Regions from separate parts of the Lentzea xerophila genome, predicted to be linked through region 3. Evidence: riboswitches for the same ligand, from Rfam matches in the RefSeq annotation. Region 3 holds a riboswitch; each other region holds the start of a gene.

Region 1 (7,462 bases), 1.5 Mb from region 3:
ACGCCTTCGCGCGTGCGTCGGCCCGTCCGCGCCGGCACCTGACGCTGGTGCACAAGACGAACGTCCTCACGCACGCCGGCTCGTTGTGGTCGCGCGTCGTCGAGGAGGTCTCGTTGCAGCACCCGGACGTCACCGTGGCCTACCAGCACGTGGACGCGGCGACCATCCACCTGGTCACCGATCCGGGCCGCTACGACGTGATCGTGACGGACAACCTGTTCGGCGACATCCTGACCGACCTCGCCGCCGCCGTCACGGGCGGCATCGGCCTGGCCGCGTCGGGGAACATGGACGTGACCCGTCGCAACCCCTCGATGTTCGAGCCGGTGCACGGTTCGGCTCCGGACATCGCGGGCCAGGGCATCGCCGACCCGACGGCCGCCGTGCTGTCGGTCGCGTTGCTGCTCGACCACCTCGGTGAGCACGAGTCGGCGCGCCGGATCGAGGCCTCCGTGGCGTTCGACCTGGCGACCCGCGACCACCAGTCGCCGGGCGCGACCTACGCGATCGGTGACAGGCTCGCGGCTCTCGTGTCGTCGAACGTGCGCACGGGCTGAGTTTCTCTGCCAGACGTTTTGAAGCCCGGCCGGAAGATCCCGGCCGGGCTTCGGCGTTCCGGCGCCGATCAGAGCTGGCCGGTGGCCTCACGCCACGCGCGCTCCTTCTGGATCCACTCGTTGTCCTGCGGGAACTCGTCGATCGTCGGCACCCGGCGGATCTCGGTCTTGAAGCCGGGACCGGTCATCGGGGCACGCTTGGCCCACTCCACCGCCTCCTCGATCGAGGCGACGTTGATGATGTAGAAGCCGTTGAACAGCTCCTTGGTCTCGCCGTACGGCCCGTCCGTGACGACCGGGGGCTCGGAGGCGAAGTCGACGATGACGCCCTCGGACGGGTCCGCGAGGCCCTCGGCGGCCAGTAGCACGCCGGCGCGGATCATCTCCTCGTTGTACCGGCCGACCGTCTCCAGCATCTTGTCGAAGTCGAACTCGCCCATGTTCGCGAAGGCCTCGTCGGTGGCGCGCCAGATCATCATGAACTTCACGGTGTGTCTCCCTGTTCTCGTCCTGCTCGCTGACACCCACAGGTCGAACGGGCCGCACACCGGATCGACATCACACCCAGAAGATTTTCGGATTTTCTGTTTTCGCAGGTAGGGTCACCGAAGTCGTGCGTGGGGGAAGTCCGGTCGAAGTCCGGCGCTGACCCGCAACGGTAGGTCCCCGACCAGGGACGAGCCCGAACACCCGCTCACGGTGGACCGAGGAACCAACTCCTGCCGTGGACTGCGGGAAGGGCATCAGTGATCTTCAGGATCAGCGCGCTCGTCGGCGTGCTCGCCGTGAGCATCGTCGCGGGCGTCGCGCTCGGCCCCGTCTCCGTTCCGTTCGACGTCACCGTCGAACTGCTCTGGGAGGCGATCACCGGCGGCACGGTTCCCGCCGGCCTCGCCGGGCAGTACCACATCGTCTGGGACATCCGGCTGCCCCGAGTCCTGCTGGCCGCCGTCGTCGGCGCGGGGCTCAGCGCCGTCGGCGTGGCGATCCAGGCGATGGTCCGCAACGCACTGGCCGACCCGTACGTCCTCGGCATCTCGTCGGGCGCGAGCGTCGGCGCGACGGCCGTGGCGACGCTGGGCATCCTGTCCGAGCTCGGCGTCTTCGCGCTCTCGACCGGTGCCTTCCTGACCGGCCTCGGTGCCACCGCGCTGGTCTACATCACCGCGCGGACGAGCCGGGGGCTGACTCCGTTGCGGCTGGTGCTCACCGGGACGGCGCTGGCGTACGGGTTCTCGGCCGTGGCGATGCTGCTGGTGTTCCAGGCACCGCGCGGTGAGGCGGCGCGGGCGGCGATGTTCTGGTTGCTCGGCAGCCTCGGCGGGGCGAACTGGCAGTCGTTGCCCGTCGCCACCGTCGTGACCGCGGCCGGCATCGTCTACCTGACCACCAGGGCGCGTCAGCTCAACGCGATGGCGATGGGCGACGAGACCGCGACGACCCTCGGCGTGGCGGTCAACCGGTTCCGCACGCACCTGTTCATCGTCACCGCGGCCATGACCGGCGTGCTGGTGGCGGTCAGCGGCGCCGTCGGCTTCGTCGGGCTGATGCTGCCGCACCTCACACGCATGGTCGTGGGTGCCGACCACCGCAAGGTCCTCGCCCTGGCACCGCTCGCCGGCGCTTCGTTCCTCGTCTGGGTGGACGTGGCCGCGCGGATGCTCGCCGCACCGGAAGAGCTGCCGCTCGGCGTCATCACGGCCGCGCTCGGCGTGCCGTGCTTCATCTTCCTGATGCGTCGCAGGTCCTACGTCTTCGGAGGCCGCTGATGCGCGTCGAGCTCACCGGGGTCACCGTCCGGGACATCGTCTCCGGCATCACGCTGCACGCCTCGAACGAGGTGGTCGGCATCGTCGGCCCGAACGGCAGCGGCAAGTCGACGACGTTGCGCTGCGTCTACCGCGCTCTGAAACCGGACGCGGGCACCGTCCTGCTCGACGGCGAGAGCGTCCACAAGCGACACGACGTCGCCCGCGACCTCGCCGCGCTGACCCAGGAGTCGCAGGTCGAGTTCGACTTCACGGTAGCCGAGGTCGTGGAGATGGGCAGGCTGCCGCACGACCGGGACCCCGCGCGGGACGCGCGCGTGGTGTCCGACGCACTGGCCACAGTGGACGTCGCGCACCTCGCGTCCCGCAGCTTCCTCAGCCTCTCCGGCGGTGAACGCCAGCGCGTCCTGATCGCACGCGCGATCGCCCAGCAACCGCGCGTGCTCGTCCTGGACGAGCCGACCAACCACCTCGACATCCGCCACCAGCTCGACGTCCTGGCCCTGGCGCGCGGACTCGGCGTCACGATCATCACCGTCCTGCACGACCTGAACCTCGCCGCGTCCTACTGCGACCGTCTCTACGTCCTCGACGAGGGCCGCATCGTCGCGTCCGGCACGCCGGAGGAAGTCCTCGTGCCCGAGCTCATCGCCAAGGTCTTCCACGTCACCGCACACGTGGTCGCCCACCCCACCACGGGAGTCCCACAGCTCCTGTTCGACCAGGAGGACATCTCTTGAGAACCGTCGTCTGCGCCGCCCTGCTCCTGCTCTCCGGCTGCGGCGCCACGGTCGCGCAGGACGCCTCCGCGTCCGACCCGGTGACCGTCACGAACTGCGGTCAGCAGGTCACGTTCGACAAGGTGCCGTCCAAAGTGGTCACCAACGACACCGGCATCACCGAGCTGATGTTCGCGCTGGGCCTCAAGGACCGCATGGCCGGTTACGTCGTCGACGGCGACAACACGGCCGACCTCCGGACCTCGCCGTGGAAGGCGGACTTCGACAGCACCCGCAAGCTCGCCGACAAGATCTCCAAGGAGGTCGTGCAGGGCGCGAACGCGGACCTCGTGTTCGCCGGCTGGAACTACGGCTTCAGCGAGAGCACCGGCTTCACCCCGGACTCGCTGAAGCAGCTCGGCATCGGCACCTACCACCTCACCGAGGCGTGCCGGAACGGCGTCGGCAAGCAGCGCGGCATCATGCCGGCCCTCGAGGCGCTGTACACGGACCTGCGCAACCTCGGGAAGATCTTCCGCGTCGAGGCCAGGGCCGAGGAACTGATCAAGGGGTACGAGCGGCAGATCGAGAACGCGGGCAAGCTGATGGCCGGCAGGCCGCGCCCGAAGGTCTTCCTCTACGACAGCGGCCAGGACCAGCCCTTCACGTCCGGCCGGAACGCGGCGCCGCAGGACGTGATCTCGAAGGCCGGTGGCGACAACATCTTCGGCGACCTCAACGACAGCTGGACCACGGTCAACTGGGAGACCGTCGTGCAGCGCAACCCCGACGTCGTGCTGATCGTCGACTACGCGGACGGCGAGGCGAACACGCCCGCGCAGAAGCAGGCGTTCCTGGAGGGCTTCGCGCCGCTCGCGAACTCGCCGGCGATCAGGAACAAGCGGTTCTACTCACTGCCGTACGCGGCGCTGGTGGAGTCGCCGCGCAACCCGGCGTCCATCGAGGCCTTCGCGAAGTACCTGGCACAGGCGTGACTGTCACAAGCATGAACGGGTGACCAGATAGTGGGAGATTTCCTCCCGTCGCTTGGTACGCCGTGCTGAGCTGTGGCAGCATCCCCGTCATGGCTCAGCACACCGCCATCATTATTGACGAGCGCGTCGGGTAGTTGCCGCCCCAGGCACCCGACGCGCAGACCTCTCGCATCCCGCGGGGGGTCTTTTTGTTTGCCCGGATGAGGAGATGACCCCGATGGCCGGCCCGACCGACGAGTTCCACGTCTACGACACGACGCTGCGCGACGGCGCACAACGTGAGGGCATCTCGTACTCCGTCACGGACAAGCTCGCGGTAGCGCGGCTGCTGGACGGGCTCGGCGTCGGGTTCATCGAGGGCGGCTGGCCCGGCGCCATGCCCAAGGACACGGAGTTCTTCGCGCGTGCGGCGGCCGGCGACCTGGAACTCAAGCACGCCAAGCTCGTCGCGTTCGGAGCGACGCGCAAGGCAGGGGTCAGGGTCGAGGAAGACCCGCAGGTCAAGGCACTTCTCGACGCCCAGGCGCCGGTGATCACGCTGGTGGCCAAGTCGGACCTGCGCCACATCGAACGCGCACTGCGCACGGACACCGAAGAGAACCTGAAGATGGTGCGCGACACCGTCCGGTTCCTCAAGGACCACGGCAGGCGCGTCTTCCTCGACGCCGAGCACTTCTTCGACGGCTACGCCTTCTCGCCGGACACCAGCCTGAGGGTGCTGGAGTCCGCTGTGGAGGGTGGCGCGGACGTCGTCGTGCTGTGCGACACGAACGGCGGACAGCTCCCCCTGGGACTCGCCGAGACGGTCGCGGAGGTCGTCGAGAAGACGGGCTTCCGAGTAGGCATCCACTGCCAGGACGACACGTCCTGCGCGGTGGCGAACACCATCGCGGCCGTCCAGGCGGGCGCGACGCACGTTCAGTGCACCGCCAATGGTTATGGCGAGCGAGCAGGCAACGCGGACCTGTTCGCCGTCGTGGGAAACCTCGTGACCAAGCTCGGCATGGAGGTGCTCCCGACCGGGGCACTGGCCGAGCTCACCCGTGTCTCCCATGCGTTGGCCGAGATCGCGAACATCGCACCCGACACCCACCAGGCCTACGTCGGGTCGTCAGCATTCGCTCACAAGGCGGGTCTGCACGCGAGCGCGATCAAGGTGGATCCGGAGCTGTACAACCACATCGATCCGGACACCGTCGGCAACGACATGCGGGTGCTGGTCACCGAGATGGCCGGTCGGGCGAGTATCGAGCTCAAGGGACGTGAGTTCGGACTCGACCTGGCCGGCCGGGGGACCGAAGTCGGCAGTGCGCTGAAGCGCGTGAAGGAACTGGAGGCGAAGGGCTGGTCGTTCGAGGCCGCCGACGCCTCCATGGAACTGCTGCTGCGCTCCGAGCTGTCCCAACTGGACACTCCGCCGTTCACGCTGGAGTCCTACCGGGTCGTGCTGGACCACCGCTCGGACGGCGAGATCGTGTCCGAGGCCACGGTCAAGGTGCACGTGGCGGGGGAACGAGTCATCGCGACCGCCGAGGGAAACGGCCCCGTGCACGCGCTGGACGCCGCCCTGCGCAAGGCGTTGCTGCCACACCTGTCCTGGTTGGACACCGTGGAGCTGGCCGACTACAAGGTGCGCATCCTCACCGAGCACCCCGGCACGGACGCGGTGACGCGCGTTCTGGTGGAGTCGACGGACGGCGAGCGCGAGTGGACCACGGTGGGCGTGCACGGCAACATCGTGGAGGCGAGCTGGCTGGCCCTGTGTGACGCACTAGTGCACAAGGCTGTGTCTGTGCTTGGAACGAGTAACCAGTACTGATGAGGGGCTGCCCCAAGATGCGCCGGGGCGCCAGCGAGTGCCAGCATCGCGGCGTGGGCGCCGAATCTCCCTCGCGGTGCTCCGGTGTGCTTCCAGGGGCTCCGCCGGTGGCCTTTGATGCGCCCCGGCGCTCCTCCGGGTGCAACCCCTCACCAGTACTGCCTACTCGTAAACTGACACAGTGCGTATCGCCCGAATTGCTCACCCGCAAGGCGTGGCCTTCGTCGCCGTTCAAGGCGAAGAAGCCGCGGAAATCGCCGAACACCCCTTCGGCACGCCTACCTTCACCGGTCGGAAGTGGCCGTTGGCCGACGTCAGGCTGTTGGCGCCGATTCTGCCGACCAAGATCATCGGGGTGGGCCGGAACTACGCCGACCACGCCAAGGAGCTCGGCAACGAGGTCCCCGCGGAGCCGTTGCTGTTCTTCAAGCCCAACACGTCGGTGATCGGCCCGAACGTGGAGATCAAGCTACCGGCGGTCTCGGAACGCGTCGACTTCGAGGGCGAGGTCGCTGTCATCATCGGCCAGCCGTGCCGGGACGTGCCGAGGGCCAAGGCCGCGAGTGTGATCATGGGCTACACGATCGCCAACGACGTCACGGCGCGCGACCTGCAGAAGAAGGACGTGCAGTTCACGCGTGCCAAGGGCTTTGACACGTTCTGTCCGTTGGGGCCGTTCATCGAAACCGAGTTCGATGCCTCCGACGTCCGTGTCGTCACCGAGCTCGACGGCGAGGTCAAGCAGGACGGCCGTACTTCGTTGATGGTGCACGACATTCCGTCGCTCGTGGAGTACGTCTCGGGGATCATGACGCTGCTGCCCGGCGACCTGATCCTGACCGGCACCCCGGCCGGCGTCGGGCCGATGGCGGCCGGACAGACCGTCTCCGTGACTGTGGACGGCCTTGGCACGCTCACCAATCCGGTCGCAAATAGGTAGCCGTACGGAGCAATCCGGCGTCCGGTAGCTTACGCACTCGGGTACCCGCGAGTAACTTCCCGGTGTCATGACGGACCAGGCGTCCACCCGTGTGTTGCTGGTCGACGGTTCGCAGCTCATCACCGAGGGGCTGCGGATCTCGCTGCACCGCACGCATTGCTTCCGCGTTGTGGGGATCGCCCACACCGTGGCCGACGCTGCGCGCAGCCTGCGCGGCACGCTGGTGGACCTGGTCGTCACGGACTTCGACGTGCCGGGCGCCGGACCGCTGCGCACCGTGCGCGACACGGCGCAGTACCGGCCGGGCGCCCGCGTCGTCGTGCTGTCCAATGCGGACAGTCCGAGCTGGGCCCGCGCGGCGCTGGACGCCGGCGCGGTGGCCTACCTGCTGAAGACCTCACCGGTGGCCGAGTTGCTGCCGCTGATCGCGGCCGCGGTGCGGGGCGCCCCCGCCACCATCGACGCGCGGGTGGGGTCGCTCGCCCGCCTGCCTGCGCGGATGCCGCCGCCCGCGTCGCTCGGCCAGCTGTCGGCTCGTGAGTTCGACGTGCTGGCCGAGATGGCGAAGGGGATGGACAACGCGCGCATCGCCCAGCGGCTCTTCATCAGCAACGACACCGTGAAGACCCACGTGAAGGCGATCCTGCGCAAGCTGGGCGCACG
Region 2 (7,462 bases), 2.6 Mb from region 3:
GACTCGACCCTGCGGTTCCGCTCGCGTCCCGAGGTCGAGCAGAGCCTGGTGCGGTGCGGTTTCGAGGTCGTGGACGTACGTGACGCCCCCGACCGGCCGGGGCGGGAGCACGTGTTCGTGGCGCGCCGGGTCAGCTGACGAGCGCGGGTTGTTTCCAGGCCTGGACGAGCCACGGCAGGATCCGCGGCAGCCGGTCGGAGACGATGTCGTGCAGCACCAGCACCATCCGGCCGGAGCGCACCGGTCCGGCGTCGAGCCACACGACGTGCATCAGGACGCCGTTCTGCAGGTCGAGCCCCGCCTCCGCCTCCGCGAGGGCGGCGGGGGTGGCGGCGACGGGGTCCGCGACCTCGTGATGGCCGAAGCCGGAACGACACAGTTCAGGATGCAGTTCCACCAGGGACTCCATGGCGGCGGCGAGGCGTCCCACGCCCAGCCCTGCCCGAACCTGCACCGTAATCGCTCTCACATTAGGAGAGCCTAACCTAGCTCCAGCGTGGATCACGCCCACTGAGTCCCAGGACACGGTCGAGCAGAGGTGCGTTCGAGCCGACCTCCACCTCGGCTCCGAAGAGCGAGCCGTCGCGGTCGTCCGGGCCGATCGACGACACGAAGCTGTGGACGACCTGCAGCAGGTCCTCGTCGACCTCGAACAGCTGCCCGGTCGCACGGGCGAGGTCCCAGCCGTGCAGCACGATCTCGTCCAGCGCCACGGCGGCCGCCACCTCACCGGGCAGGTCGACACCGCCCGCCGCGGTCATGCCCTCCCAGGCCTCGGGAGCACGCCAGGCCGTCGCGAGCTCGTTCAGCCGCGCCGGGATCGACTCGCGGAAGTCGAGCGGCAGCCTGGTGGCGTCACCGGTGCCCGCGCCCTCCAGCGGGGTCTTCCTGGCCGCCATCGTGAACGCGACCGACAGGCCGTTGACGTGGTCGAGCAGGTCGCCGACCGTGTACTCCGGGCACGGGGTCGGCGCCTTCAGGTCGCCGTCCGTCACATTGCGCACCAAGCCTGCCAGCTGCTCGGCCGCGGGGGTCAAGTCGAACATCAGTAGCCGTCGCCTCCCCAGAACCGTTCCTCGAGCGTGTCCGCGGTACCGGCGAGCAACTGCAGCGGGTCCGTGAACTCGTGGATGTCGAGGTCCTTCAACGGCAGCGAGTGCCGCACCACGACATGCTCGCCCATGATCGCGAGGCCGCACGCCACCGTGGAGTTGCCGACCTCCTCCAGCACGTCATGGAGGTTCACCTGCGCGGCCAGCCCGCACGGGGAGGCGATCTGCACCCATTCGTGCAACTTGTCGAGCACTTCCCGGACGATGATCACGACCTGCGTGCGGTCGTCCTCGTCCTCCTCCACGTCCCCGAAGGTGAAGAGGATCCTCAGCTCCTCACCCTCGTCGTGGATGACGTCGTACTCGGCGCGGACGTAATCCGCGAGGTCTCCCCAACTCGCCATGGCGCAACCCTACTGGCCGCGATCGCCCACAGCCCGACGACGAGCACGGCGCCGACCTCGGCGATGAGCAAGATCCTCTCGATGTAGCCCAACGGGAACACGCGCCACCACCGAACGTCGGAGACCACGCCCATCGCAATGGCGTACAAGATCGGCATGAATGCGACAACGCTCACCACACCGGACAGCATGGTCCACCTGGCGTGTCGCCCCCACACGCTGTCCTTCAGCCACGGCCGCGCGAGCGCGATGATGGCGATCGGCAGGCTGACGAACGCGAGCATGCTGCCGAACCGGTGAATGCTGCCGCTGATCTCGTTGGTGCCCATCGCCCAGTTCGTCTTCGGGAACACCACCACCAGGAACAGGCCGGCCGACCACAGGACCAACGCGAGCGAACCGGCCGACCGCCACTTCGTCAGCCCCTTGTGGACGAGTGCGGTGAGGATCGCGAGCGAGCCGACGGCGAGCAGCACCACCGCGATGTCGAAGACGGGACGGTAGTCGCCCAGCGCGTACTCGCTGATCGTGCGGCGCAACGAGCCGACGGTCAGGTCGAGCATCCCGACCATGGCCACCGTCGCGGCGACGGCGAGTGAACCGCCGGTGGCGGCTAGACGAGGTATCAGCACACAACGGACAACGCCGGGGTGAAGGTTCCGGGTTCCTGGGTTCAGCAACCCGACAGGTTTCTCCCAGCTTGCCGACAGCTTCAGCTCACGACGCTGCCGCAGGTGATGTTGACCTGCGCTCCCGTGATCGTGCGACCCCAGTCCGAGGCCGCGAACACCGCCGCCCGCCCGACGTCCTGCAACGTCGCCGCCCGTCCGAGCAGCGTGTCACCGACGATGCCGGGTTCGACCTGGTCGCGGAACTCCTCCGGGATGGACTCGGGAATGCCACCGGTCTGCAGTGTCACCGCCCTGACGCCGTGCGGTCCCAGCTCGGCCGCGAGCTGGCGGCGCATCGCCTCGACCGCGTCGAACGCCGTGACCAGGCCGCCGAGGTGCCAGCGGCGGTGCACCGAGCCGTCGCCCGTGCCGCCGAAGAAGAGGATGACCCCGCTCTTCTGCCTGATCATGTGCCGGGCGGCGGCGCGGGCGGTGAGGAACTTCGAGCGGACGTTCGTGACGACCGGGCTGAGGTAGTCGTCGACGCTCATCTCGTGCAGCGGCGTGCCCTGGACGTCGTTGTCGGAGATGACGTTGACCGAGATGTCGATGCGGTCGAGCGTGGCCGCGTGCCGTTCGACGCTCTGCTCGTCGAGCGCGTCGACCACCGCGTACCGGGCTCCCAGCGCTTCGGCCTTCACCTTCAGCGCGGCCTCGGAGCGGGCGGCGAGGTGCACTTCGGCACCCGCCGCGACGAACGCCTCCGCGATGGCGCCGCCGATCGTGCCCGCGCCGTAGATGACCGCGGTCTTCTCGTTGAGGTTCATCGGTTCGCCGGTCATGGCCCCGAGGCTACTGTCGGGGAGGCGCTCAGCGCAGCGCGACGACAGCCTCGGCGGCCACCGCGTCCGCCACCGCGTTCAGCGCCGGTGAGTCGAGTTTCCACTGCTGCCAGTACAGCGGCACGGAGATGGTGCGGCCGGGCGCGAGGTCCACGAGGCCTTCCTGCACCTGCTGCGGCGGCACCATTCCCCAGCCGAGGCCCGCGACGATCGCCCGCACGTACACCTCCGACGACGGGACGTAGTGGCGGTGTTCCGCGGCACCGCGACCGCGGGTCAGGGTGCGGACGAACCGGTCCTGCAGGTCGTCGTTGCGGTCGAACACCACGACCGGCGCGTCCGGCAGCCACGACTTCAGCGGGCCGTCCACGAATCGGTCCATGAAGGACTGTGAAGCCATTGCGGCGTAACGGATATCGCCGAGCCGCCGCACCGAGCAGCCCGCCACGGGTTCGCGCGAGGACGTCACCGCCGCCATCACGAGACCCTGCCGCAGCAACGCCGTCGTGTGGTCCTGGTCCTCGCGGTGCAGGTCGAACGAGATCTTGAGCTCCAGCGAGACCCGTTGCAGGGCGGGCAGGAACCAGGTGGCGAGCGAGTCGGCGTTGACGGCGATCGGCACCCGCACCACCGCGTCCTCCCCGAGCGCCGCGTCCAGGTCCTGGTCGAGGGCCAGCAGTTGCCGACCGTAGCGGACGAGCACCTCTCCCGACGGCGTCAGCCGCACCGGACGCGCCCGGACCAGCAGCACGCGGCCCGTCCGTTGCTCCAAGGCCTTGATGCGTTGCGAGACAGCGGAAGGCGTGACGTGCAGCACTGTCGCCGCGGCATCGAACGTGCCCGCGTCGACGACCGCGAGCAACGTCCGCACCAGATCCAGATCCATCACGAGTGCTAATGGTACGTAAGAATCTGTAGCTGGTCTCATCAAAAGGGGGTCAATACCGTTGACGACGTGACTGACCTGCTGCTCGGCTTCGGCACCATGTTGACTTTGATCGTCGCGATCGGCGCGCAGAACGCTTTCGTGCTGCGCCAGGGACTTCGGCGACACGCGGTGGCGAAGGTCGTCGCCGTGTGCGCCATCTCGGACGCGATCCTCGTCGCGGTGGGCGTCGCCGGGTTCGGGGCGATCGTGCGGGCCTTCCCGCAGGCGATCACCGTCGCCGCCGTCGTGGGCGGGCTTTTCCTGCTGGGCTACGGGTTCCTGGCGGCGCGCCGGGCGTTCACCTCTTCGACACTGCAGGCGGGCTCGGAGATCACCAGCCGGCCCGTGCTGACCGCGCTCGCGCTCACGTGGCTCAACCCGCACGTCTACCTCGACACGCTGCTGCTGCTCGGCTCGATCGCGGCCGGCCGGTGGCTGTTCGGCGTCGGCGCGGTGACGGCGAGCGTGCTGTGGTTCGTCGCGCTCGGGTTCGGTGCCCGGCTGCTCAGCCCGCTGTTCGCGAAGCCCCGCGCGTGGCGGGTGCTCGACGGCCTGATCGCCGCCGTGATGATCACCCTCGGGGCGACCCTGATCGCCGGATGGTGATCATCACCAGCACCGCCGCGACGGCCAGGACACCGCTCGTCACGGGCGCCGCCGTCCCGGTGAAAAGGGACGCCGCAGCGAGGCCCGCGCTGACCAGAGCACCGATGACGACCCGAGGCCGAAGATCATCCACGTTCTCGACCCTAACCCACGACACGCGCATGTTGGGTGGTGATCCAGACCCCACCACCACATGTAGTATCTGCCGCGCCAGTGGTTCACCGACCCGACTCAACCGGGCCGGTGAGGCAAGAGGGAACCCGGTGGGAATCCGGGACTGCCCCGCAGCGGTGAGTGGGAACGAAAGCCGTCAACGAAGCACTGGGTCGCGAGACCTGGGAAGCGACGGCCGGTAGGCGCGAACCAGGAGGTTCGGCACGGCGCCCACGAGTCCGAAGACCTGCCATTGGTGTGCGCGCAAGCCTGCGCGCACGACACGGTGCCCCGAGGGAGGGCGGCTGTGTGCACCAGTGGTGTCGACCGCTGGCGCGCGCACGCGTTTCCTCGGGCAGATCTCGGAGGAGAGAGCGTGCCCGACCGCCCAACGTCCATGGATCGCCTGTCCGGGGTCGTCAACGAAGCTTGCGCCGACCTGCCCAACGCGTCGGCCGAGGCGGTTCTGGCCGAGACCAAGCGCAACCTCTACGACGGCATCACCGGCGCCGAGCTCGCGCTCGCGCCGATCATGGCCGCGCGCACGATGGTCGAGCAGGACCCGGACTACTCCTACGTCAGCGCCCGGTTGCTGCTGGACAAGCTGCGCACCGAGGCATGCGGAGTCCCGCTGTCGCACGCCGAGATGACCGAGCGCTACCCGTCGTACTTCGCCTCGTTCGTCCGCCACGGCATCGAGGCAGGCCAGCTCGACCCGCGCCTCGCGGACTTCGACCTGGTCCGGCTCGGTGCGGCGCTGGACGCCTCACGTGACCTGGACTTCCAGTTCCTGGGCATGCAGATCCTGTACGACCGCTACTTCCTGCACCTCGACGGCCGTCGCTACGAGCTGCCGCAGGCGTTCTTCATGCGTGTCGCCATGGGTCTCGCCCTGGAGGAGGACGACCGCGACGCCCGCGCGATCGAGTTCTACGAGCTGCTCTCGTCGTTCGACTTCATGTGCTCGACACCGACGCTGTTCAACTCGGGCACCACTCGCCCGCAGCTGTCGTCCTGCTTCCTCACCACCGTGGACGACGACCTCGCCGGCATCTTCCACGGCATCAGCAACAACGCGCTGCTCAGCAAGTTCGCGGGCGGTCTCGGCAACGACTGGACGCCGGTGCGCGGGATCGGCGCGCACATCAAGGGCACCAACGGCAAGTCGCAGGGCGTGGTGCCGTTCCTGAAGGTCGCCAACGATACCGCGGTCGCGGTCAACCAGGGCGGACGCCGCAAGGGCGCTGTCTGCGCCTACCTGGAGACCTGGCACATCGACGTCGAGGAGTTCCTCGACCTGCGCAAGAACACCGGCGACGAACGCCGCCGCACCCACGACATGAACACCGCGAACTGGGTGCCCGACGAGTTCCTGCGCCGGGTCCGCGCGAACGGCCAGTGGACGCTGTTCTCGCCCGACGAGGTGCCGGACCTGCACGACGCGTTCGGCAGCCGGTTCGCCGAGAAGTACCGCGCCTACGAGGAGATGGCCGACAACGGCGAGATCAAGGTCTTCCGCCGGCTGCGGGCCGTCGACCTGTGGCGGCGCATGCTGACCATGCTGTTCGAGACCGGCCACCCGTGGATCACGTTCAAGGACCCGTGCAACCTGCGTTCGCCGCAACAGCACAGCGGTGTCGTGCACTCGTCGAACCTGTGCACCGAGATCACGCTGAACACCACAGTGGACGAAGTCGCGGTCTGCAACCTGGGCAGCGTCAACCTAGCGCGGCACGTCAGCGAGAACGGCATCGACCACGCGCGGCTGGAGAAGACCGTGCGCACGGCGGTGCGCATGCTCGACAACGTGATCGACGTGAACTACTACACGATCCCGGAGGCCAGGAACTCGAACCTGCGGCACCGGCCGGTCGGGCTGGGCCTGATGGGCTTCCAGGACGCGCTGTTCGCGCTCGGTACCCCGATGGCGAGTAAGGAGGCCGTCGAGTTCGCCGACCGCAGCATGGAGGAGATCAGCTACTACGCGATCTCCGCGAGTGCCGAGCTGGCACGGGAACGCGGCGCCTACCCGTCGTTCGAGGGTTCGCTGTGGTCGCGGGGCATCCTGCCGATCGACTCGATCGAGATCCTGGCCCGCAGCCGCGGCGAGGATGATCTGGAGGTCGACCGCGAGTCCACGATGGACTGGCAGGAGGTCCGCGAGAAGGTCAAGCACGGTATGCGGAACTCGAACGTCATGGCCATCGCACCGACCGCGACCATCGCGAACATCACCGGCGTCAACCAGTCGATCGAGCCGCTCTACCGCAACCTGTACGTGAAGTCGAACATGTCCGGCGACTTCACCGTCATCAACCCCGACCTGGTGCGGGCGCTCAAGCAGCGCGGGTTGTGGGACGAGCGGATGATCTCGGATCTCAAGCTGCACGACGGCAGCCTCGGCGCGATCGACCGGGTGCCGCCGTACCTGAAGGCGTTGTACGCCACGGCGTTCGAGGTCGACAGCTCGTGGCTGGTCGAGGCCGGTTCACGCCGGCAGAAGTGGATCGACCAGGCGCAGTCGCTGAACCTGTACCTCTCCCAGCCGAGCGGCCGCAAGCTCGACGAGCTCTACCAGCTGGCGTGGCTGCGCGGGCTGAAGACCACGTACTACCTGCGCACGCAGAGCGCTACGCACGTGGAGAAGTCCACGCTGCGCGGCACCGACGGCAGGCTCAACGCCGTCTCCCCCGTGGCAGCCGACCCGAGCTGCTCCGTCACCGACCCGGACTGCGAGGCCTGCCAGTGACCGAGAACATCATCGACGCCGGGGCCGGACGCGTCAGCGTCGACGACAAGGCGATGATCAACTGCCGCGCCGACGTCAACCAGCTGCTGCCGCTCAAGTACCACTGGGCGTGGGAGA
Region 3 (7,462 bases):
CAGCCGCAGATGTACCTCGTTTTCCCGCGCCAGCGACAATGCCTTCCTGCGGAACTCCTCGACCTTGGGCTCCGCGAACAACATCTCGCTCAGCCGGGCACCGTAGGCCGACTCGTCGTGCGTCAATCCCGCGAGTTCGTCCACATCGATCTTCACGGCGCTGCGCAAGGGCGGCGCCATCTGGTCGACTCCTGGAGCGACAAGCCGCAGGCTGACCTCGAAGTTCTGCTGGTCCGGATCCCAGATGAGGCCCAGTTCCAAGTCCGCAGCCATGAGAAACCACCCCGTACTGCCGTGTGCTTGAGCTATCCGGCTCAACGGTGGGTACGTGACGGCACGGCGAGGAAGATAGCTCGAATGGAGTACAGATACGGGTAGAATTCCTCCCGTAGTGGCTTGGGCGAAGTTCGGCCTTTTTGACGCAGCCGGAAAAGGCGTAGCGTCGATGGAACTGTGAAGAGGTTCGCGAACCGGCAGGAGGCGGGCCGCGCCCTCGCCGCGCGCCTCGCCACCCAACCGTGGCACGACCCGCTGGTCCTGGGCCTGCCCCGAGGCGGCGTCCCGGTGGCGAAAGAGGTGGCCACGCACCTCGACGCCGAGCTCGACGTCGTGGTGGCGCGCAAGATCGGTGCCCCTGGCCACCCCGAGTACGGCGTCGGCGCCGTCACGGCGGACAGCGAGCCGTTCTACGACGCGAAAGTGCTCAGGGCCCTGAACCTGACCGAAGAACAGCTGGGCCACACCTGCGACCGGGAACGCGCCGAAGCCGCCAGGCGCACAGCCCTCTACCGCCGGGACAAACCGCTCGCCATCAGGGACCGCGACGTGATCCTCGTCGACGACGGCCTGGCCACGGGCGTCACGGCCAGGGCGGCCCTGAAGTGGATCACCGAGCGCGGACCGAAGAGCGTCACCCTCGCCGTTCCGGTGGCCGCCAGAGAGTCACTCCGCGCCTTCACGACGCCGATCGTCGCCATCCTGGTCCCGAAGCACTTCGGCGCGGTGAGCCGCTGGTACGAACGGTTCGATCAGACCACGGACGACGAGGTGCTCAGCGCGCTGGAGTAGTGCTCCACCACGGGGAACGGCGAGTAGAACCTGTGCAGCAACGACGACCAGCGCTCATAGGACGGGCCCTGCCGGAAGCCGACCGTGTGCGCCTCGACCGACTCCCACCGCACCAGCAGCAGGTAGCGCGATGGCGTCTCCAGGCACCGCAGCAGTTCGAGGCCGCGGAAGCCCGGCGAGGCGGAGATCAGCTCCCGCGCCTCGCCGAACGCCCACTCGAAGTCCTGCTCGGATCCCGGCAGGACGTCGAGCAGGGCGTGCTCCGTGATCACAGGCGGCAGAACCTGATGTCCGAGGCCAGCACGGCCTTGGCGCCGATCGCGGCCAGCTCGTCCATCACCTTGTTCGCCTCCTTGCGCGACACCATCGCCCGCACGGCCGCCCACTCGGGGTTGGCCAGCGGCGCGACCGTCGGTGACTCGAGGCCCGGGGTCAGCGCGATGGCCTGGTCGAGGATCGAACGCGGGCAGTCGTAGTCGAGCATCAGGTACTGCTGCGCGAACACGACGCCCTGCAGGCGCGCGGTCAGCTGCTTCTTGGCGGCGGTCAGCTCCGAGCCGTTGCGGTGGATCAGGACCGCCTCCGACTCGCAGATCGGCTCGCCGAACGGCACCAGGTCGTGCTGCCGCAACGTCCGGCCGGAGCCCACGACGTCGGCGATCAGGTCGGCCACGCCCAGCTGGATCGAGATCTCGACGGCGCCGTCGAGGCGGATCACCTGCGCGGTGATGCCGCGGGCCTTGAGGTCGCGGCCCACCAGCTTCGGATACGCGGTGGCGAGGCGCTTGCCCTCCAGGTCGGAGACCTTCCAGTCGGTGCCGCGAGGCCCGGCGTAGCGGAAGGTCGACGAGCCGAAGCCCAGTGCCAGCAGCTCCTCGACCGAGGAGCCGTTGTCGTCGGCGCCCGAGTCGGCGGCCAGGTCGCGGCCGGTGATGCCGAGGTCGAGGTCGCCGGACGCCACGTAGATCGCGATGTCCTTGGGGCGCAGGAAGAAGAACTCGACCTCGTTGTTCGGGTCGAGCACGGTGAGGTCGCGGGGCTCGTGCCGCTGCCGGTAACCGGCCTCGGTGAGCATGGCGGAGGCGCGTTCGGCGAGCGCGCCCTTGTTCGGGACTGCTACGCGCAGCATGTGGGAGTCTTCCGCTCAGAGGTACTTGTAGACGTCTTCGAGGGTCAGGCCGCGGCCCAGCATGAGCACCTGGAGGCGGTAGAGCAGCTGCGAGATCTCCTCGGAGAGCTTCTCGTCCGACTCGTACTCGGCGGCGATCCAGACCTCGCCCGCCTCCTCCAGGACCTTCTTGCCCTGCGCATGGACGCCGGCCTCGAGCGCTGCGACGGTGCCGGAACCCGCCGGCTTGGTGGCGGCTCGTTCGGTCAGTTCGGCGAACAGGGAGTCGAAGGTCTTCACGACGTGACATTCTCCCATCTCCCGGACCCCCGTCCACACCGCGGTCACCTTCGTCCCAGGCCGTGGACGTGATCTGTCCTGCATGGACACCCAGTAGCTTGACTTCCTCCTCGCCCAGAAGAGTGAGGAGTCCCATCCGGGTCGTCCCGGATACCGCCTATGAGGTGTGCCTCGCGACACGGGATTCCTGTTTCAACGCCAACTGCGGAAGGGCGAGCCCTCGCCGTCTCACATCAGCTCCACAGGCCTCGCCCGAATCGTCTTGGGCTACGGCTCGACCAGCCGCAAGGATGTTCTTCGCCGCGTTGAGGTCCCGGTCGTGCCGGGCACGGCATTCCGGACACGTCCAGCGTTGAACCGACAACGTCAACTCGACGAGGTTGGCTTGCCCTCCGTGCGGTAGCGGTGGGTCCGCTCGGCAAGGGTCTTGTTCCACACCAAGCGCACACAGCCGAACGTGCGGTTGAGCACCGCGATCTGTTCAGCATCGGGGTAGGCCCGGCAACGGTACGCCGTCCTCATGACTTCAAGTTGACGGAGAGAAGCCTGCCCTGATCACATCGCCGCTGCTCGCGCGGAAGATCGCACCCAGTAGCGTGAACTTCGTGTCGGAGTTCGCGGAGGTACTCGCAGCGCTGCGCCGGGTGCGCGGCATCAACCCGTTCTTCGCGCTCGACGTGGGCCGTCCGGACGACTCGTGGCTGCCGGGAACAGCGCTGCTCGACGGCCCCGCCCTCAAAACCACGATCGACGCCATCGCGATCCGGTACAAAGCGGAGGAACCGCGCGTGGCGGCGAGCCTGTTCTTCCTCAGCTACACCGCGCGGCTGCTCAGCCCGCTCACGGCCGCGAACCTCCCGATCGACGTACGGCCGGAGAACCTCTGGTGGCGTCACGACATGACGAACGGCCTGAGCGTCCGCATCGACGCACCGCGACTGGGCCCGGACGCCGCGGAGGCGCTCGAACCCGTGGTGGACGCGATTCAGGCCGTCACGCCGGTGGCGCGCGGATTGTTGTGGGGCAACGCGATGTCGAACATCGCCGGCGCGCTGAAAATGGTTGTGCGCGCACGGATGCTCACCGCGGAGGAAGCGGAAGAACGTGGCGAACGGCTCATGAGCGCACCGCCGTTCGAACACGCGGGAGAATTCATCCCCTTCCCCGGCGAGGTCACGTTCCGGCGCAGGAGCTGTTGCCTTTACTACCGCGTCGCCGCAGGTGGGAAGTGTGGCGACTGTCCGCTCGTGAAGTGAGCGACGCAACAACTCTTATGGCCGGTTGTGCTTAACGGGCCGCTCAACTTACGGTGCTCGCGCCGCAGTGACGGGAAGCCGGTGTGAATCCGGCGCGGTCCTCGCCACTGTGACCGGGAAGCGATCCCCGCCGAGCACGTCACTGGTCCCGCGAGGGGCTGGGAAGACGCGGGGGCAGCGTTGATCCGGGAGTCAGGAGACCGGCTGCGGCGCCGCAAGGAGAGTTGACCTTCCACGAGGTATGGAGGAGCCCGTCATGACGAGCCCCGCAGCAAGCCTGTCCGCCGTCCGCGTGCCCAAATGGGCCTTCGCCGTCTCACTGCTCGGCCTCATCGTCACCTATCTGGTCCTGCAGGAGAACGGTCTCGCGCTCGGTGCGAGCTCGGAGCTGCTGCACGAGTTCTTCCACGACGGGCGCCACGCGCTCGGCGTCCCGTGCCACTGATCCGACCTCTCGGTCAAGCACATGACGACGTACAAGTCCCTCGCGCTGCGCGGGGTCGCGGCCGGTGCCATCGCCGGCGTCGCCTCCGCGCTCGTGCAGCTGCTGGTGACCGAGATCCCGATCCGCGCCGCGCTCGCGGTCGAGGAGGCCAGGGAATCCGGTCACTCGCACGGCGGCGAGGAGGAGCTGGTCAGCCGCGGCGCGCAGATCGTCGGCGGCATGCTCGGCGTGGTGATCGTCGGCATCGCGGTGGGCCTGGTGTTCGCCACGGCCTACGCGCTGTCGAAGCGCTGGTTCACCGGCAGCACGCCGTTCAGCCGCAGCTTTGCGTTCGGTGCGGCGGTGTTCGGTGCCGTGGCGCTGCTGCCGTGGCTGAAGTACCCGGCCAACCCGCCCGCCGTGGGTGATCCGGAGACGGTGAACTACCGGACCGCGCTCTACCTCGGTGTGGTGGTGGCCGGTCTGGTGATCATGTGGACCGCCAGTTGGCTCGCCGAGCGGCTACGCGCCCAGTCCCAGCCGGTGCGGGTGACCGCGGTGCTTCTAGCGGTGGCCGCGGCCGTCGCGGTGGTGCTGCTCGCGTTCCCCGCGCCGCCGGACACGATCCCGGCGGACATGCCGGTCGCCGTGCTGTGGCAGTTCCGCCTCAGCTCGCTCGCCCAGCTGGCCACGCTCTACGTCGGCATCGGCGTGGTGTTCGGCCTGCTGGTCGACCCGGCCACGCGCAAGAGCGGGGCGGCTGCCGAAAGGGCCGCCGCGGCGTGATGGTGGGGCCGCGTGTGCGGCCCTCACCGTCGTCACGTCCGGCTCCATCATGAACTCATGATGGAGAACGGCCTTCAACCGTGGGAACGAGTCCAGAACTGGTTGCGCGACAACGCATCGCGCACCTTCGATCAGATTTCCGCGCGTTCCGGTGCCATTGGGCGATGGCGCTTGGCCGGGGCGGTCGACCTCTTTCCACCGAAGTACACGCCGCTGTCCTCAGAGGACTCGAACCGGAAACGCATCCGCAAGACCACCGAAGTGCGTGACGGCGCGCTGATGTGGCAGTCCGTGCCCACTTAGAGTGTCTTCAGCACGTCCAGGTCCACTCCGACGAGCGAGTCGCGGAAGATCCGCCTCTCCCCCGCCGGCACCTCGACGTCACAGGGCACCACCAGCACGGTGCACCCGGCGGCGACAGCAGCCGCGACGCCCGTGGGCGAGTCCTCGACCGCCACACACCGCGCCGGGTCCACGCCCAGCAGCCGGGCCGCCTTCAGGTACGGCTCGGGCAGCGGCTTGTTGAGCCCGTCGACCTCGTCGCCGCACACGGTCACGTCGAACAGGTCCCGCCCGATCGTGTCCAGCGCGACCTCGGTCAGCGACCGCTCGGTCGACGTCACCAACGCCATCGGCACCCCCGACGCACGCACGGCGCGCAACGCGTCCTGGGCACCCGGACGCCACGGCAGGCCGGCGCGGAAGACCTCCTCGGTGCGGCGCGAGATCCACGCGGCGCCGTCGGTCATGTCGGCCTCGGTGGGCTCGATGCCGACGTCGGCGAACAGCAGGCGCATCGTGGTGGGGACGTTGCTGCCGACCATGCGTTCGCGGGTCTCCAGCGACAGGACACCGCCAAGCTTCTCCGCGTACTCGTAGAGCGGGATGTCCCACAGCTTCTCGGAGTCGAGCAGCGTGCCGTCCATGTCCCACAGGACAGCTTGCAGGTCAGACATTGAAGTACTTCGCCTCCGGGTGGTGCGCCACGAAGGCGTCGGTGGACTGTTCCGGGTGGAGCTGGAGTTCCTCGGACAGCGAGACCCCGATGCGCGACGGGTCGAGCAGCTCGACGATGCGCCCGCGGTCTTCCATCTCGGGGCAGGCGCCGTAGCCGAACGAGTACCGCGCGCCGCGGTAGCCGAGCTTGAAGTACTCCTCGACGTCCGCCGGGTCCTCCGCGGCGACATTGCCGCCTGAGGGCCACACGAGCTCTTCGCGCACGCGCTTGTGCCAGTACTCGGCCAGCGCCTCGGTGAGCTGGACCCCCAGTCCGTGGACTTCCAGGTACTCACGATACGCGTTCTTGCCGAAGAGATCGTTCGCGTAGTCGGCGATCGGCTGGCCCATCGTCACCAGGTGGAACGCGATCACGTCGACCTCACCGGACTCCTTCGGGCGCCAGAAGTCCGCGAGGCAGAGCCGGCGATTCCTTTTCTGGCGCGGAAAAGTGAACCGGAAGCGCTCGGCGGAGTCCGGCGACGGCTCCGTGAGGATCACCAGGTCGTCGCCGTCCGAGACGCACGGGAAGTAGCCGTAGACGACGGCGGCGTGGGCAAGAACACCCTCCGTGGCAAGGCGTTCCATCCAGTAGCGCAGGCGCGGGCGGCCCTCGGTCTCGACCAGTTCCTCGTAGGTCGGGCCGGCGCCGCGGGTGCCCTTGAGGCCCCACTGGCCCATGAACGTCGCCCGCTCGTCCAGCAGCGCGCTGTAGTCCGCGACCGGGATGCCCTTCACGACCCGGCTGCCCCAGAACGGCGGCGCCGGGATCGGGTTGTCCGCGGCCACGTCCGAGCGGCCGGTGACGGTCTCCTCCTCGGCCACGGCGGCTTTGCGGGCCGCCGCGATGCGCAGCGACCGTTCGCGGCGCGCCTTGCGTTCGGCGGCCTTCGCCTCGGCCTCGGGGTCCACCGGAGGGGCCTCGCCGCGCTTGGCAGCCATGATCGCGTCCATCAGCCGCAGGCCCTCGAAGGCGTCCCGCGCGTAGCGGACGTCGCCGAGGTACATCTCGGTCAGGTCGTTCTCGACGTACGCGCGAGTCAGAGCCGCGCCTCCCAGCAGCACCGGCCATCGGGCGGCGACACCCCGGGAGTTCATCTCCTCGAGGTTCTCCTTCATGATCACGGTCGACTTGACCAGGAGGCCGGACATGCCGATGGCGTCCGCGCGGTGCTCCTGCGCGGCCTCCAGGATCGCGTTGATCGGCTGCTTGATGCCGATGTTCACGACCTCGTAGCCGTTGTTGGACAGGATGATGTCGACGAGGTTCTTGCCGATGTCGTGGACGTCGCCCTTCACGGTGGCGAGCACGATCCGGCCCTTGCCGCCGTCGTCGGACCGTTCCATGTGCGGTTCGAGGTGCGCGACGGCGGTCTTCATGACCTCGGCCGACTGCAGCACGAACGGCAGCTGCATCTGACCGGAGCCGAACAGCTCGCCCACGGTCTTCATGCCCGCGAGCAACGTGTCGTTGATGATCTGCAACGCCGGGCGCTCGTCCAGCGCGGAGTCGAGGTCCGCCTC

What was found. Region 3 has a riboswitch for cobalamin ahead of ACRSBM_RS11520 (CbtB domain-containing protein). Riboswitches for the same ligand answer to the same signal wherever they lie in the genome.
Region 1: another riboswitch for cobalamin. It lies ahead of ACRSBM_RS04040 (FecCD family ABC transporter permease); the one in region 3 lies ahead of ACRSBM_RS11520 (CbtB domain-containing protein).
Region 2: another riboswitch for cobalamin. It lies ahead of ACRSBM_RS23755 (ribonucleoside-diphosphate reductase subunit alpha); the one in region 3 lies ahead of ACRSBM_RS11520 (CbtB domain-containing protein).

Annotation. Positions count from the first base shown of each region.
Region 1 is NZ_CP194934.1:814,713-822,174, forward strand. It holds gene ACRSBM_RS04030 (3-isopropylmalate dehydrogenase) at 1-557, shown strand, start outside; gene ACRSBM_RS04035 (YciI family protein) at 626-1,045, opposite strand; cobalamin riboswitch at 1,140-1,267, shown strand; gene ACRSBM_RS04040 (FecCD family ABC transporter permease) at 1,304-2,326, shown strand; gene ACRSBM_RS04045 (ABC transporter ATP-binding protein) at 2,326-3,066, shown strand; gene ACRSBM_RS04050 (ABC transporter substrate-binding protein) at 3,063-4,040, shown strand; gene cimA (citramalate synthase) at 4,258-5,859, shown strand; gene ACRSBM_RS04060 (fumarylacetoacetate hydrolase family protein) at 6,041-6,799, shown strand; gene ACRSBM_RS04065 (LuxR C-terminal-related transcriptional regulator) at 6,867-7,462, shown strand, end outside.
Region 2 is NZ_CP194934.1:4,964,549-4,972,010, forward strand. It holds gene ACRSBM_RS23715 (class I SAM-dependent methyltransferase) at 1-138, shown strand, start outside; gene ACRSBM_RS23720 (hypothetical protein) at 131-469, opposite strand; gene ACRSBM_RS23725 (TIGR03086 family metal-binding protein) at 486-1,046, opposite strand; gene ACRSBM_RS23730 (hypothetical protein) at 1,046-1,456, opposite strand; gene ACRSBM_RS23735 (DUF998 domain-containing protein) at 1,381-2,088, opposite strand; gene ACRSBM_RS23740 (SDR family NAD(P)-dependent oxidoreductase) at 2,169-2,909, opposite strand; gene ACRSBM_RS23745 (LysR family transcriptional regulator ArgP) at 2,938-3,795, opposite strand; gene ACRSBM_RS23750 (LysE/ArgO family amino acid transporter) at 3,895-4,443, shown strand; cobalamin riboswitch at 4,641-4,865, shown strand; gene ACRSBM_RS23755 (ribonucleoside-diphosphate reductase subunit alpha) at 4,994-7,345, shown strand; gene ACRSBM_RS23760 (ribonucleotide-diphosphate reductase subunit beta) at 7,399-7,462, shown strand, end outside.
Region 3 is NZ_CP194934.1:2,327,889-2,335,350, reverse strand. It holds gene ACRSBM_RS11560 (CHAT domain-containing protein) at 1-273, opposite strand, end outside; gene ACRSBM_RS11555 (phosphoribosyltransferase) at 454-1,068, shown strand; gene ACRSBM_RS11550 (antibiotic biosynthesis monooxygenase family protein) at 1,029-1,340, opposite strand; gene hisG (ATP phosphoribosyltransferase) at 1,337-2,197, opposite strand; gene ACRSBM_RS11540 (phosphoribosyl-ATP diphosphatase) at 2,213-2,476, opposite strand; gene ACRSBM_RS11535 (zinc ribbon domain-containing protein) at 2,634-2,912, opposite strand; gene ACRSBM_RS11530 (helix-turn-helix domain-containing protein) at 2,843-2,998, opposite strand; gene ACRSBM_RS11525 ((2Fe-2S)-binding protein) at 3,082-3,732, shown strand; cobalamin riboswitch at 3,781-3,955, shown strand; gene ACRSBM_RS11520 (CbtB domain-containing protein) at 3,989-4,177, shown strand; gene ACRSBM_RS11515 (CbtA family protein) at 4,199-4,942, shown strand; gene ACRSBM_RS11510 (hypothetical protein) at 5,000-5,245, shown strand; gene ACRSBM_RS11505 (HAD family hydrolase) at 5,242-5,898, opposite strand; gene metH (methionine synthase) at 5,891-7,462, opposite strand, start outside.